Regions from separate parts of the Ureibacillus sp. FSL K6-0165 genome, predicted to be linked through region 3. Evidence: predicted binding sites of a transcription regulator. Region 3 holds the regulator's gene; each other region holds the start of a gene.
What was found. The regulator CtsR, encoded in region 3, represses protease genes until heat stress. The targets are predictions, from matches to a motif close to ATGGTCAATAAAGGTCAAACA.
Positions count from the first base shown of each region.

Region 1: the regulator CtsR is predicted to act here: its motif matches at 1,916-1,936, upstream of NST00_RS14280 (ATP-dependent Clp protease ATP-binding subunit).
Region 2: the regulator CtsR is predicted to act here: its motif matches at 2,383-2,403, upstream of clpP (ATP-dependent Clp endopeptidase proteolytic subunit ClpP).

Region 1 covers NZ_JBBOQS010000002.1:127,937-132,229, forward strand. Annotated here, with positions in the region: gene NST00_RS14265 (ABC transporter ATP-binding protein) at 1-84, shown strand, start outside; gene NST00_RS14270 (hypothetical protein) at 824-961, shown strand; gene NST00_RS14275 (Crp/Fnr family transcriptional regulator) at 1,062-1,769, opposite strand; gene NST00_RS14280 (ATP-dependent Clp protease ATP-binding subunit) at 1,954-4,089, shown strand.
Region 2 covers NZ_JBBOQS010000001.1:1,420,273-1,424,565, forward strand. Annotated here, with positions in the region: gene NST00_RS07040 (gluconeogenesis factor YvcK family protein) at 1-12, shown strand, start outside; gene whiA (DNA-binding protein WhiA) at 47-994, shown strand; gene NST00_RS07050 (HPr family phosphocarrier protein) at 1,087-1,344, shown strand; gene clpP (ATP-dependent Clp endopeptidase proteolytic subunit ClpP) at 1,698-2,288, opposite strand; tRNA gene NST00_RS07060 (tRNA-Arg) at 2,631-2,702, shown strand; gene NST00_RS07065 (ATP-grasp domain-containing protein) at 3,297-4,293, shown strand, end outside.
Region 3 covers NZ_JBBOQS010000001.1:688,900-693,192, reverse strand. Annotated here, with positions in the region: gene NST00_RS03390 (ATP-dependent Clp protease ATP-binding subunit) at 1-315, opposite strand, end outside; gene NST00_RS03385 (protein arginine kinase) at 305-1,405, opposite strand; gene NST00_RS03380 (UvrB/UvrC motif-containing protein) at 1,402-1,956, opposite strand; gene NST00_RS03375 (CtsR family transcriptional regulator) at 1,971-2,435, opposite strand; gene NST00_RS03370 (DUF4870 domain-containing protein) at 2,648-2,953, opposite strand; gene NST00_RS03365 (hypothetical protein) at 3,199-3,426, opposite strand; partial or broken gene NST00_RS14950 (protoglobin domain-containing protein) at 3,578-4,129, shown strand; gene NST00_RS14945 (methyl-accepting chemotaxis protein) at 4,103-4,293, shown strand, end outside.

The DNA.
Region 1 (4,293 bases), on a different contig from region 3:
GCGGCAGGGGCAGTGCAACAATTATTAAGGGATCATCATTGCGGACATTTGGAGGAACTCTGGCTGCAAAAAATTGACTTATAAAGAGGGCTATTAAAAAAAGGATGGGACATAACTAATAAAGTGAACGAGCTGCAAAAAGATTTTTTGTAAAAAATTGATTGGAGTGACGGGGCGAGTGCTCCTGTCGCGCACGCTTAGTCGCAAAGCGGAGCAAGTTCAAGGAAGTAAATTCAAAGCTTTCCTGCGACGAGCCCTCTCGAGACCCCGCAGGAGCGAAGGATTGAATCAGAGGAGGCTCGAGCCGGGCCCGCGGAAAGCGTCCCCGGAACGGAAATCAAATTTTCTTCAATTATCAAAAAAACACCATTTTCTCCCGTGAGAAAATGGTGTTTTTTATCGTGCGCCCGGCATGTACATGAACTATAGGGTGTAAGTCCCGAACCCCGAAGACAGAAGTAGAGGTTAGCCAAGAGCAAGGGTGTCCGTGGTGACGCGGAATCTGAAGGAAGCTGGAGGCAAAACACCGGTCCGAGGAACACGAACCTCATATAAGGCTAGGTATGATTGAGTGAGTTTGCGAAACAAAACAAAGCTCTTTCTGTCGAAGGTCATATCGAGTAAATGAGGCGGATAGATGGTGTGAAAGTGCATGTACTTACCCGGGGAGGTCTGGCGGATAGGTGAAGTACGCTTCATAACCTACTTAGTGATAAGTAGCTGAACCGTCAGAAGTCAGCAGAGGTCATAGTATTAGTTGGTTTAGAACTACTAAGAAGGACCGAACAATTAAGAGAGAATAGCCCTTGGCATTCAGTGAGTCATGATGAACACAGAAAACGTAGTACCTCACTTGAGGAAGGAAGCGGTGAATCCCGTGGGAGACCTCTTGGAGGGTGGAGTGACCACTGGCATAAGAAGACAAGCTATTCACGGAAGTTATGAAAACTTGCGTCAATGATCTTAATTGAACCGCCGTATACGGAACCGTACGTACGGTGGTGTGAGAGGACGGGAGCTAATCACTCCCTCCTACTCGATTTTTGTCCCAGCCTCCATGTTCAATCAATGCGGCAAACGGATAGCGGACAGTTTTCGCAACATATTTCTTTCTTCAAATACTCTAAATTGTGAATGGTAATGATGCTTTTATCAAATGAAATAACTCCTTGTTTTTTTAGATCATTCAGCATACGATTCACCATTTCTCGACTTGTGGAGCAAAGGTTGGCAAGATCCGAATTCGTTAAATTGAAATCAATGTAAAGATCGTTGTTTTCATTCAATTTGCCGTAAGTATTGGCAAGTCGAATGAGGGTTGAGTAAAGAGCTCCTTTTTTACCGTGCATCACTAAATCCCGTAAAATACTTTGGGTTTTCAGATGTTCATTTTGTAGCCATTTAATATATTCAATCATTAATGTCGGTTGCTCAGTTAAAAGCATTTCTAATGAATCTTTTTTCATGGACAAAAGTTCAGTATTCATCATTGCTTTAGCAGTCATTGTATGATTGATAGGAGGACCAAAAACAGAACATTCACCGATCATGGAGTTAGGACCGCAAATTCTTAGCGTCAATTCTTTACCGCTTTCTGTTTCTTTGCTTAATTGTACGGCTCCTTTTTGAATAAGATAAAGTTCTTCTGCATTTTCACCTTCCTGGAAGATTTGATTTCCTTTATCTATTTTCAATAACAGACCATGTTCTGCAAATAGCGAATTGAAATTCATAGGAACCATATCGACTAAGACCATGCTATTCATCACATCCTTAATAATGATGTTAATTTGTCGGTTCCATTCAACGACACACATTTAAACTTATATATATAATACCACATTAATCTACTGTTTTTTTTGAATAATTTTGGAGATATTTTTTGCATTTCCATAATCGTAATCTTATAATCAAGTTAGTCAAAGAAGGTCAAACATATAAGAAGGTGATTGGATGCAATTACAACAGGAAGATAATCAAAGTGCATTAGAAAAATTCGGACGCAATTTAAATGAAGAAGTAAAAAAAGGGAAAATTGATCCTGTTATTGGCCGCGACGAAGAAATTCGAAATGTGATTCGTATTTTATCCAGAAAAACGAAAAATAATCCAGTGTTAATTGGAGAACCTGGCGTTGGGAAAACCGCAATCGTTGAAGGGCTGGCTCAACGAATTGTTCGTAAAGATGTGCCAGAAGGATTGAAAGATTGTATTCTTTGGGAATTAGATATGAGTTCATTAATTGCTGGTGCTAGTTTCCGTGGTCAATTTGAGGAACGTTTAAAAAGCGTGTTAAAAGAAATTCGTGAATCAGAAGGGCGCATCATTTTGTTTATTGATGAGATTCATACGATTGTTGGTGCAGGTAAAGCAGAAGGTTCAATGGATGCTGGGAATATTTTGAAGCCAATGCTTGCTCGTGGTGAACTTCATTGTATCGGGGCGACTACGTTAGATGAATATCGTAAATATATTGAAAAAGATCCAGCTTTAGAACGAAGATTTCAACAAGTGATGGTGAGAGAACCTTCTGTTGAAGATACGATTTCGATATTGAGGGGCTTAAAAGAACGTTTTGAATTGCATCATGGAGTAAGAATTCATGACCGTGCGATAATAGCTGCTTCTCAACTTTCAAATCGCTATATTACAGATCGCTTTTTACCGGACAAAGCCATTGATTTAATTGATGAAGCTTGCGCAATGATTCGTACAGAAATCGATTCCATGCCCCAAGAATTGGATGATGTGACTCGCCGCGTGATGCAACTGGAAATAGAAGAGCAGGCGTTAATGAAAGAAAAGGACGAGGCGAGTAAAAAACGTTTAGAAGCCCTTAGAATAGAATTACAACAACTAAAAGATGAACAAAAAGAATTAAAAAAGAAATGGCAATTCGAAAAAGAAGGTTTGGAGCAACTGCAAACAAAAAGGGCATTATTGGATGAGTACCGCCGTCAGTTTGAAGATGCACAGAGCAGGCAAGATTTGAATAAATTGGCGGAACTCCAATACGGAAAAATTCCTGCTGTGGAAAAGGAAATCAAACAATTAGAAAAAACTTTAGCCAATGCTTCAGAAAATCGGATTTTAAGAGAAGAAGTTACGGCAGAAGAAATTGCAACAATTGTTTCTCGATGGACTGGAATTCCAGTTACAAAATTAGTGGAAGGTGAACGGGAAAAATTATTGCGTTTAAAAGATACTCTCCATGAAAGAGTCGTTGGTCAAGATGAAGCGGTGAAACTCGTAACAGAAGCTGTATGGCGTGCACGTGCTGGCATTAAAGATCCTTACCGTCCAATCGGTTCCTTCATTTTCCTTGGTCCAACTGGAGTAGGGAAAACGGAGCTTGCAAAAGCATTGGCCGCACAATTATTTGATTCAGAAGATCATTTTATTCGCATTGATATGAGTGAATATATGGAAAAACATAGTGTATCACGATTAGTTGGTGCACCTCCAGGGTATGTCGGCTATGAAGAGGGCGGACAATTGACAGAAGCGGTACGTCGCAATCCATATTCTGTTATTTTATTAGATGAAATTGAAAAAGCCCATCCAGATGTGGCGAATATTTTGCTTCAAATTTTAGATGATGGTCGGATTACGGATAGCCAAGGGCGTCTTGTAAACTTTACGAATACGGTTATCATTATGACATCCAATATAGGTTCTCAGTATTTATTGGAAGCAGGCTCTTATGTTGACGAAGAGGTTGAAAATGTTGTAATGAGAGAACTTCGAAAACATTTCAAGCCAGAATTGTTAAACCGGATAGACGATATTATTTTATTCCATGCATTGACGGATGAACACTTTACTACAATCGCCTGGAAATACATTAAACAATTGCAACAACGAGTAGCTGAAAATGAAATTACGCTAATCGTGGATGATGAAGTGGTAAATTGGGTTGTAGAAAACGGTATTGACCCACAATTTGGTGCAAGACCATTAAAACGATTTGTGCAACGACATGTTGAAACGGCTGTGGCAAGAGAGTTGTTAAAGGGAGAAATTCTTCCAGGCGAGATGATGAGGGTTTCATTACTAGAAGGTCAATTAGTAGTAGCAAAAGGTGAATAAAGTACGTGTGAAAACGGCTAGAGCTCTTTTTGCTCAGCCGTTTTTTTAAAATAGGCGAAAATAAAATGGATTTTGATTAATAAAGCAAATCTAAGCTTCTCATTTTGATTGTTTGGCTAATAAGTTCTTAAGTTTGACTAATATCTTCCTCAGGTTGACTAATATCAGTTCGAGTTGGTTAATAAAGCAAATCATAGTTCCCTC
Region 2 (4,293 bases), 730 kb from region 3:
ATAAAAAATTAGTATGAACGATTTACATAAGAGAGGGGGGGCTTCGATGTCATTTGCTTCAGAAACGAAAAAAGAATTGACTCAAATTGAAGAGAGCGATCAATGTTTAAAAGCAGAAGTCTCTGCAATTATCCGCATGAATGGGACGCTCTCTTTTTCAAATAAACAACTTAGTTTAGATGTGCAAACAGAAAACGCTGCAATAGCTAGAAGAATTTATACGATTATTAAAAAGCTTTATCCATATAATGTAGAATTGCTGGTTCGCAAAAAAATGAGATTAAAGAAAAATAACGTTTACATTTGTCGCATTCGTGAAGGTGCGCAAGAAATATTAAAAGATCTTGATATTTTACAAGGAGAGTTTCAATTAAATCATTCTATTTCCCAATCGTTATTGAAAACAGATGAGCAAAAAAGAGCCTACTTAAGAGGAGCTTTTTTAGCTGGTGGATCTGTTAATAATCCAGAGACGTCATCGTATCATTTAGAAATTTATTCAATGTATAAAGAGCATAGTGAAGCTTTAGCCAATTTGATGAATGAATTTCAATTAAATGCGAAAACCATTGATCGTAAAAAAGGGCACATTACTTATTTAAAAGAAGCGGAAAAAATTTCAGATTTTCTTGGCTTAACTGGTGCATTTCAAGCGATGTTAAAGTTTGAAGATGTTCGTATTTTACGAGATATGCGTAATAGCGTGAATCGAATCGTGAATTGCGAAACAGCAAACTTAAATAAAACCATTGGTGCAGCATTAAGGCAAGTAGAAAACATAAAATTTATTGATCAAACAATTGGTATCGATAATTTGCCAGAAAAATTGCGAGAAGTTGCTAGGCTGCGCATCGAACATCAAGATGTCACGTTAAAAGAATTAGGAGAAATGGTGTCGACGGGAACAGTCAGCAAGTCAGGAATCAATCATCGTTTAAGAAAGATTGATGAAATTGCCGAAAAGCTGCGCCGTGGCGAAAAAGTAATAAAATAATAAAATTGAATTCACATTGTTCTTTTTAAATAATTTCGTTAAGATAGATATAAAATGAGATGAACGGTTTTAGAAAGGGTGTGAAAATGAAAATGGTTGAAACCACAGTGGAGGTTAAACTGAAGACCGGCTTGCAAGCTCGACAAGCGGCGTTGTTTGTTCAAGAGGCGAATCGTTATAAGGCAGATATTTTTCTGCAAAAAGATGATAAAAAAGTAAATGCAAAATCTATAATGGGAATCATGAGCTTAGCCATTGCAAGAGGTACAACAGTAAAATTAATCGCTGAGGGTAATGATGAAAATGAGGCAATTGAAGGATTATCTTCCTTCATCCAAAAAGAAGTTTGATTTATGAAAAAATTGAAAACGCTCGCAATTTTTCGAATCATTTCGAGAATTGTGAGTTTTTTTATTTTTAATTATTCAAACAAATTTTCAAGTGGGGAATATAAAAAAGAATAGGGTTTTTTGAACGAAACGATATATTAGTATAAATTATGATGAATATTTGATATGTCGATTTGAGTAAAGACGGCAAGTAAACTTGTCGCATATGTTTTGTCGCAATTTATTAGTGACAAAACCTAGGGTTGAAAAAGGGCGAGGGCCTCGAGTTTGGCCTTGGAATCCAGCGAAAGAAAATCGACAAAATAAAAAATTATCACCCAATAATTATTGGGTGACAATTTTTATTTTCGTGATTATTTTTCCTCACTTGAAGAAATAATGTGGTCAATTAAACCGTATTCTTTAGCTTGTTCAGCTGTCATGAAGTTATCACGGTCTGTATCTTGCGCAATTTTTTCAATTGGTTGACCAGTATGATCAGCCAATAGTCTATTTAATTTATCACGTAAGAATAGAATGCGCTTAGCTGCAATTTCAATTTCAGTAGCTTGCCCTTGAGCACCGCCAAGTGGTTGGTGAATCATCACTTCTGCGTTAGGCAATGCATAACGTTTTCCTTTTGCACCTGCAGATAGGAGGAAAGCACCCATGGAAGCTGCCATACCGATACAAATTGTTTGTACATCTGGTTTAATATATTGCATTGTATCGTAGATTGCCATACCTGCAGTAATTGAACCACCTGGTGAGTTAATGTATAACGAAATATCTTTTTCTGGATCTTCTGCAGCTAAGAATAACAATTGTGCTACAATAGAGTTTGCTACATTATCATCAATTGGGCTTCCAAGTAATATAATTCGGTCTTTTAATAGGCGAGAATAAATATCGTAAGCACGCTCACCACGACTTGTTTGCTCAATAACTGTAGGAACTAAATTCATTATTACGTCCTCCTTAAACCAATAATTGATTTTCTTTATATTTCTACGTACCGAAACGGAAATTGTTTCAGCTTGTATGTTTATCATACACATATTAGTCAAGAATGGTCAAATATAAAGTAAGGGCAATTTATTGAATATACACAAATCCCAAATCATCTATAATAGAATAACTTTCTTCTTGCTAAATGGTTGAATTGTTATGAAGACCTGTGTATAATGATAAAGTCGTTAATATTCATAGACGAAACAGATTATTTACAACACAATGCATATTTATTATTATATGAAAAATAGTAATAAAATATGCAAATTTTGGGAAGAACCTTTTATTTGATATGTGCCCTCGTGGTGTAATGGATAACACTCAAGATTCCGGTTCTTGCACTGGGGGTTCGATTCCCTCCGAGGGCGCTACAAACATCCGATGATACGACTGCGTTTGCAGTCTTTTTTATTTTTTGGATATCTGAAAATATCCGATAGAATTACCAATTTCTTAACCCCATCAACGTTTAGGTGCTTTAATTCCTTCTATTTTGTATCCACCTCCCCCCTTGATTATCACTTTATATAATCACAAGTAATGATTCCGTCCTCAATGCGTTCCAGTTGAGTATTTTTACTGATTTCATTGATGAATTTTGGTACATAATTTGCTACTTACTTAGCAATAAGAGTCGGAGTATTTTATAGTAAAAAATTATGCTGGGAAACTTAATAAGCTCATTTATTTAACAATGAATAATAAATTTACCTAAAAAGTTAAAACTTCTCATTATTTTGACGATAAGAAAAATGGCCCATTCATCGCAACTTTTCCGTCATAGGAAGTAAGTCTCAATTCGTTTTATTTTGTTCAGCAATTGGATTGATTAGATGCCATATAAATGTATGCAGAACGAGAGGTAAAAGAGCCATCTGTCTAGTTTATCTTATTTTTGCGTTTGAAACATTTTAACTTTATGGAAAGAAACAGAAACTCTGCTTTAAGAAAGGGGATTCAAAATGATTCTCATAAATGATCAAATTATTTCTCCAATTCTGGTCAAATCGTTGCAAGAACTTAATGTACCTGTTATTAAACAAGGTAACAGTTCGGAAATGCCAGATGGAGATTTTTTTTCTATCATTAACGAACACCAAAAGATATTGACAAACTCTGAAAGCTGCTTAGCATTGCTTGAATCTTATGCTCCTAATAGTGTTCAAAATCGTTGGTCAAAACAATTAAAAGATAAAGGGATGTTCCGTCAAATCCTTTCTAAAATGTACCCTGATTATTTTTATAAGGTAGTAAACCTGGATGAGCTTTTTAACATTCCGGTGGAGGATATTCCTTTTCCCGTTGTAATTAAGCCAAGCAAAGGATATTCAAGCGTTGGAGTGTATAAAGTAAAAAGTGCAGATGAATGGCAGGATGCAATACATAAGTTAAGTGTAGATTTACTTGTTATAAAAAACATGTACGACAATGAAGTGATTAACGGAGAGAGCATTTTAATCGAGCAATGGGTATTTGGAGAAGAATATGCTGTTGACTGTTATTACGATCATAATGGTAATCCTGTGATTTTAAATATTTTTAAACATTTGTTTAAAGACGAATATGATACGTCAGATCGAATCTACTATACATCAAAACAAGTAATTCATGAAATCTACGATGACATATTGGCTTTTATGCATAAGTTTAGAGAAGTTGTTCCGTTGAAAAATTTTCCAATTCACTTTGAAGTGAGAAAAAATAATCATGGCATTATTCCAATTGAAATGAATCCGCTCAGATTTGCTGGGGCGGGAACGACAGATCTCGGATTTTATGCTTATGGCTGTAATGTGTATAAGCATTATTTTGAAGGAACTAGCCCTAACTGGGAAGAAGTGCTTCGCCAGATGGACCAAGGTATTTACGGTTTCTTCTGCGCGGAAATCCCTATGGACATTTCACAAAATCTTATAAAGCACATTGATCATCAATCATTCAAAGAACAGTTTAACCAAA
Region 3 (4,293 bases):
TCCGATGTAAGCATGACCCAGTTTTCGAGATTCATCTACGGATAGTTCAATAACTTTCTTAGCTCTTGGTGTATAGTGAACGATTGGTCCAACATCCTTCGTACCTTTTCCAACTAGTTCCTCGATACCTCGTTCAATCATCTCTGGGCTTACATCAATCGCTTCTAAAGCTTTTGCAGCAATGCCTCCACCTTCGCGAATTAGCCCGAGCAAGATATGTTCAGTTCCGATGGATTCATGCTTCCAACGAATGGCTTCTTCTTGCGCCAACTGTAACACTTTTTGAGCTCGTTGAGTAAAACGATTAAACATCATGTTTTTCCTCTCCTTTTTCCTTTAATTTCGAATTTCCATCGTTTAATTTTTCTCGTATTAATTTTGCTCGGAATACATCTCGCTCTCCTGGTTCCAAAGTTGTGCCTGCGTATTGTTGTACGAATCCTGGTTGAATCAGTATTGTGCATTCATTTAATACATGTTTTGAAACATTTTTAATTATGCCTAAATCTATGCCTAAGCGAACATTAGATAAACATGTTGCTGCTTCTTCACTTGTCATAATCCGCGCATGTTTCAAAGTACCAAAGGCACGGTGAATACGGTCCTCCAAAGCAACTTGGGATTGTTTTAATAGAGTTTGTCTTGCGTTTCGTTCTTGTTCAATGATTTGCATCACGACAGTTTGTAAATCATCAATTATTTCATCTTCTGCTTTACCGAGGGTTACTTGATTTGAAATTTGATACATGTTCCCTAGATTTTCACTGCCCTCACCGTAAATACCTCTCACGACCATGCCAAAACGAGCTAGCATTTGTGTTAATACTTTCATTTGCTTCATCATCGAAAGTCCTGGTAAATGCATCATCACAGATGCTCGTAAACCAGTTCCTACATTTGTAGGGCAACTCGTTAAATAGCCGAATTGGTTATTGAAGGCAATCGGTAAAAGTTTTTCAAGCTGACAATCTAATTTATTAGCCATTTCATAAGTTTCTATTAGTTGAAGTCCAGGGGATAAACATTGGATTCTTAAGTGGTCTTCTTCATTTACCATCACACTAATGGCTTCATCTTTTGAAATGATAACTGAAGCGAATTTTTCTCTATTGGCAAGCATCGGGCTAATGAGATGTTTTTCAACTAATACTTGACGTTGTAATACGGGCATTTCTTGAATTGTGAAATGAGAGAAATGGTGATTTCCGTTATTCAATTGGGAAAAAGCTTGCGTAACCATTTGATCAACCGTTTTCGCTTCTTCATCAGTAAATATTAATGGGAAACGGAAACCATCCAAGTTTCTCGCTAATCGAATCCGGGTGGAAATGACAATGTCATTTTCTTCACCGTCAACGCCCATCCAACTCGGTGCTTCCGCTTTTAAGAAATATTCAAGGTTCATGGTGTATCAACACCTCCCATCTCAAGCTTGCGTTCCAATGCTTTAATTTCATCTCTGAATTTCGCCGCATCTTCAAAACGTTCATCTTGTATAGCTAATTGCAGCTGTTCGCGTGCATGTTCAATTTGTTTTTTAATAATTCGGTTGTTATCCACTTTTTGTCCAGGCCTTTTTCCAGTATGTTTGGTTCCCGCTTGTATTTTTGCAAGTACTTGCGGAAGTTTTTCGCCAAAGGTTTCATAGCATTGTGGGCAACCCAATTTACCTTCATTTAAAAATTTACGAAAAGTAAATCCGCAAGCCGGACATGCATTTGTCTGGATGGATGGTTGAACAGCTCTTTCTTGTGTTTCATTTTTCCAAATAGGCATCCCAAACCAATTAGATAACAATTGATGGATTGGGATTTGTTCTTCTTTATGAAAGTCTAAGTTGAATGGATGAAATTGTGCTGCACATACTTCACAATAATGCTTCTCACTTTTATGGCCATTTATTATTTGTGTAACTGTAACGGTTGCTTTCCGTTGTTTACAGTGTTCACAAATCATGACCCACCACCTCTTTATTTTTCGTATTTTAAAGTTAGTAACATCGATGTTAAAATAGCGGCCCTCAATTCATCACGAGCTGGGAGTTGTAACTTTAACGTATTCCGATCGATGGCAGCGAGCATTATCGTTGCCTCTCTGTCGGTTATAACGCCTTCGTCCAGCAGCCTATATATAATATCTTCAGCCATATTTTGCGTGGCACCTTTTTCAATTTGTTTAATGATATTTTCAATCAGCTCAACTTTTGAACTTGGTTTCACACGAAAAATTCTTATATATCCACCGCCACCTCGTTTGCTTTCAACAAGGTAGCCTCGTTCCACTGTGAATCGGGTATTAATAACGTAATTAATTTGCGAGGGAACGCATTGAAACATATCGGCTAATTCGCTGCGTTTAATTTCAATATGTCCTTTACCACCTAATTCGATAACTTGTTTTAAATACCCTTCAATTAAATCTGAAATATTTTTCATTATGATTACAACTTCACCTCGCTCTTTTTGACTTTGACTATCTTTGACTTTATTATATTTCCTTTTTTCCATATTTGCAACGATAAACCCTTGACCATTTTTATTGTAAAAAAATCGACAATACGTATGAAAGTACGCTTTGCCGATTTTTTATCAATATATTCATCTAAGCTGAAGAATACTCAGGAGTTTTACATTTACGAGAAATTATTTTATACCCAACGGCCAACAATTGGGTAATTCCAAGGTGTTTCTCGCAGCGCATTGAAAATACCGATAATTGGTACAACAAATGTCATAATTCCAAAGATAATTAAGAATGGAATACCAATTAAAAGAAAACTTAGTACGACAGAAATACCGATTAATACCCACATAACAAACTGGAAGAGCAATGCTTGAATCGATATTCGTTTAACACTTTCTTCACTGCTTATTAAGAAAAATAAAATTGGTACTAGAACTGGTGCAAAAAAAGCACTTGCGTGAATAATAACTTTAGCCCATTTTTCTTCCATATATTTGTTAACCCCCTTTAAGGTTATTGAAATTCTTGTTATATACATGTACGAATGATTTGATTAATAGTTTCAAAAACCTTGCGTGTTTTATCATTGATTTTATTCTTTTGTCCGTTTCTTTTTCATATCTTTTCCACAATTTTCAATTTATAGTCAAAAAAATCTTTAGATACTACTAAATAATATGGTATTCTGTAAACAGAAAAACAGAAATGAAAAAAGCCCTCTCAAATTAGGAGGGCTTAATTACCATTCTTTTTATTATCTGTATGTTTAGAATCGATTTCATCAGGATGATCAGCAGGGAATAACCCGCGGGCAAAAAGACCTGAAAACAAGGTGGCACTAATGATAATTAAAATTTTATGATTTTTCGGTACCTCATCAAACATATTGTTTAACATTAATGTGGAAATAACTGCTACTGTCACCATGGACACAATAATATAAGCAAGCCTTCGCTGATTCATCTTAACAAACTTCCTTTACTAATTTAATAAAAAACAATACGAACTAATAAACTAATCGTATTTTACATTGTTTATAATAAAAATACAAATTCAGGAATTAAACTGTAATGGGTCAAACAATAAAAAAATTAAATTAGAATGGAGCATACATATGAGGTTTGTACTTTATAACAAGGAAAACAAATCAAATTATAATCAATTTTTTGATGAAGAAAAATATATTCACGAAGTAGGAATAAACGTTTCTGCGAACCCTATTGTAGCCAAACAAATTGAAATGGTTCAGTTAACAAAAAAAGAATTAGCCATCCTTAAACAATTAAAACCACTTATTGAGAACTATATTCCAAAGATGGTTGATATTTTTTATGAAAACATTTCAATGAATAAACATTTAGTAGAATTAATTAATCAATACTCAACAATTGATCGATTGAAAATTACTTTAACAAAGCATTTACAAGATATTTTTGAAGGACAAATTGATAATCATTATTTAGAGAACCGAACTAGAATTGCCCTTGCTCATATCAAAATTGGATTATCATCTAAATGGTATATCGCTTCTTTCCAATCTTTAACAACAGCATTTACTCAGTTTATTAATAAGCTTGATATTTCTAAAGAAGAAGCAATTCTTGCCATCAATGCATTTTCTAAAATTATCAATTTAGAAATGCAACTTGTGATTGAAGCTTACGAAATTGAGCAAGAACGATTACGTATGGAAAATGATCAAGTAAAACAATCATTATTAATCTCCATCCAAAACATTGCTGAAGATTTAAATGCCATGAATCAAGAAACGACAGCATCGATTCAAATGATTTCTGAACAATCACAAAATATCGCATCAGCCACATCACA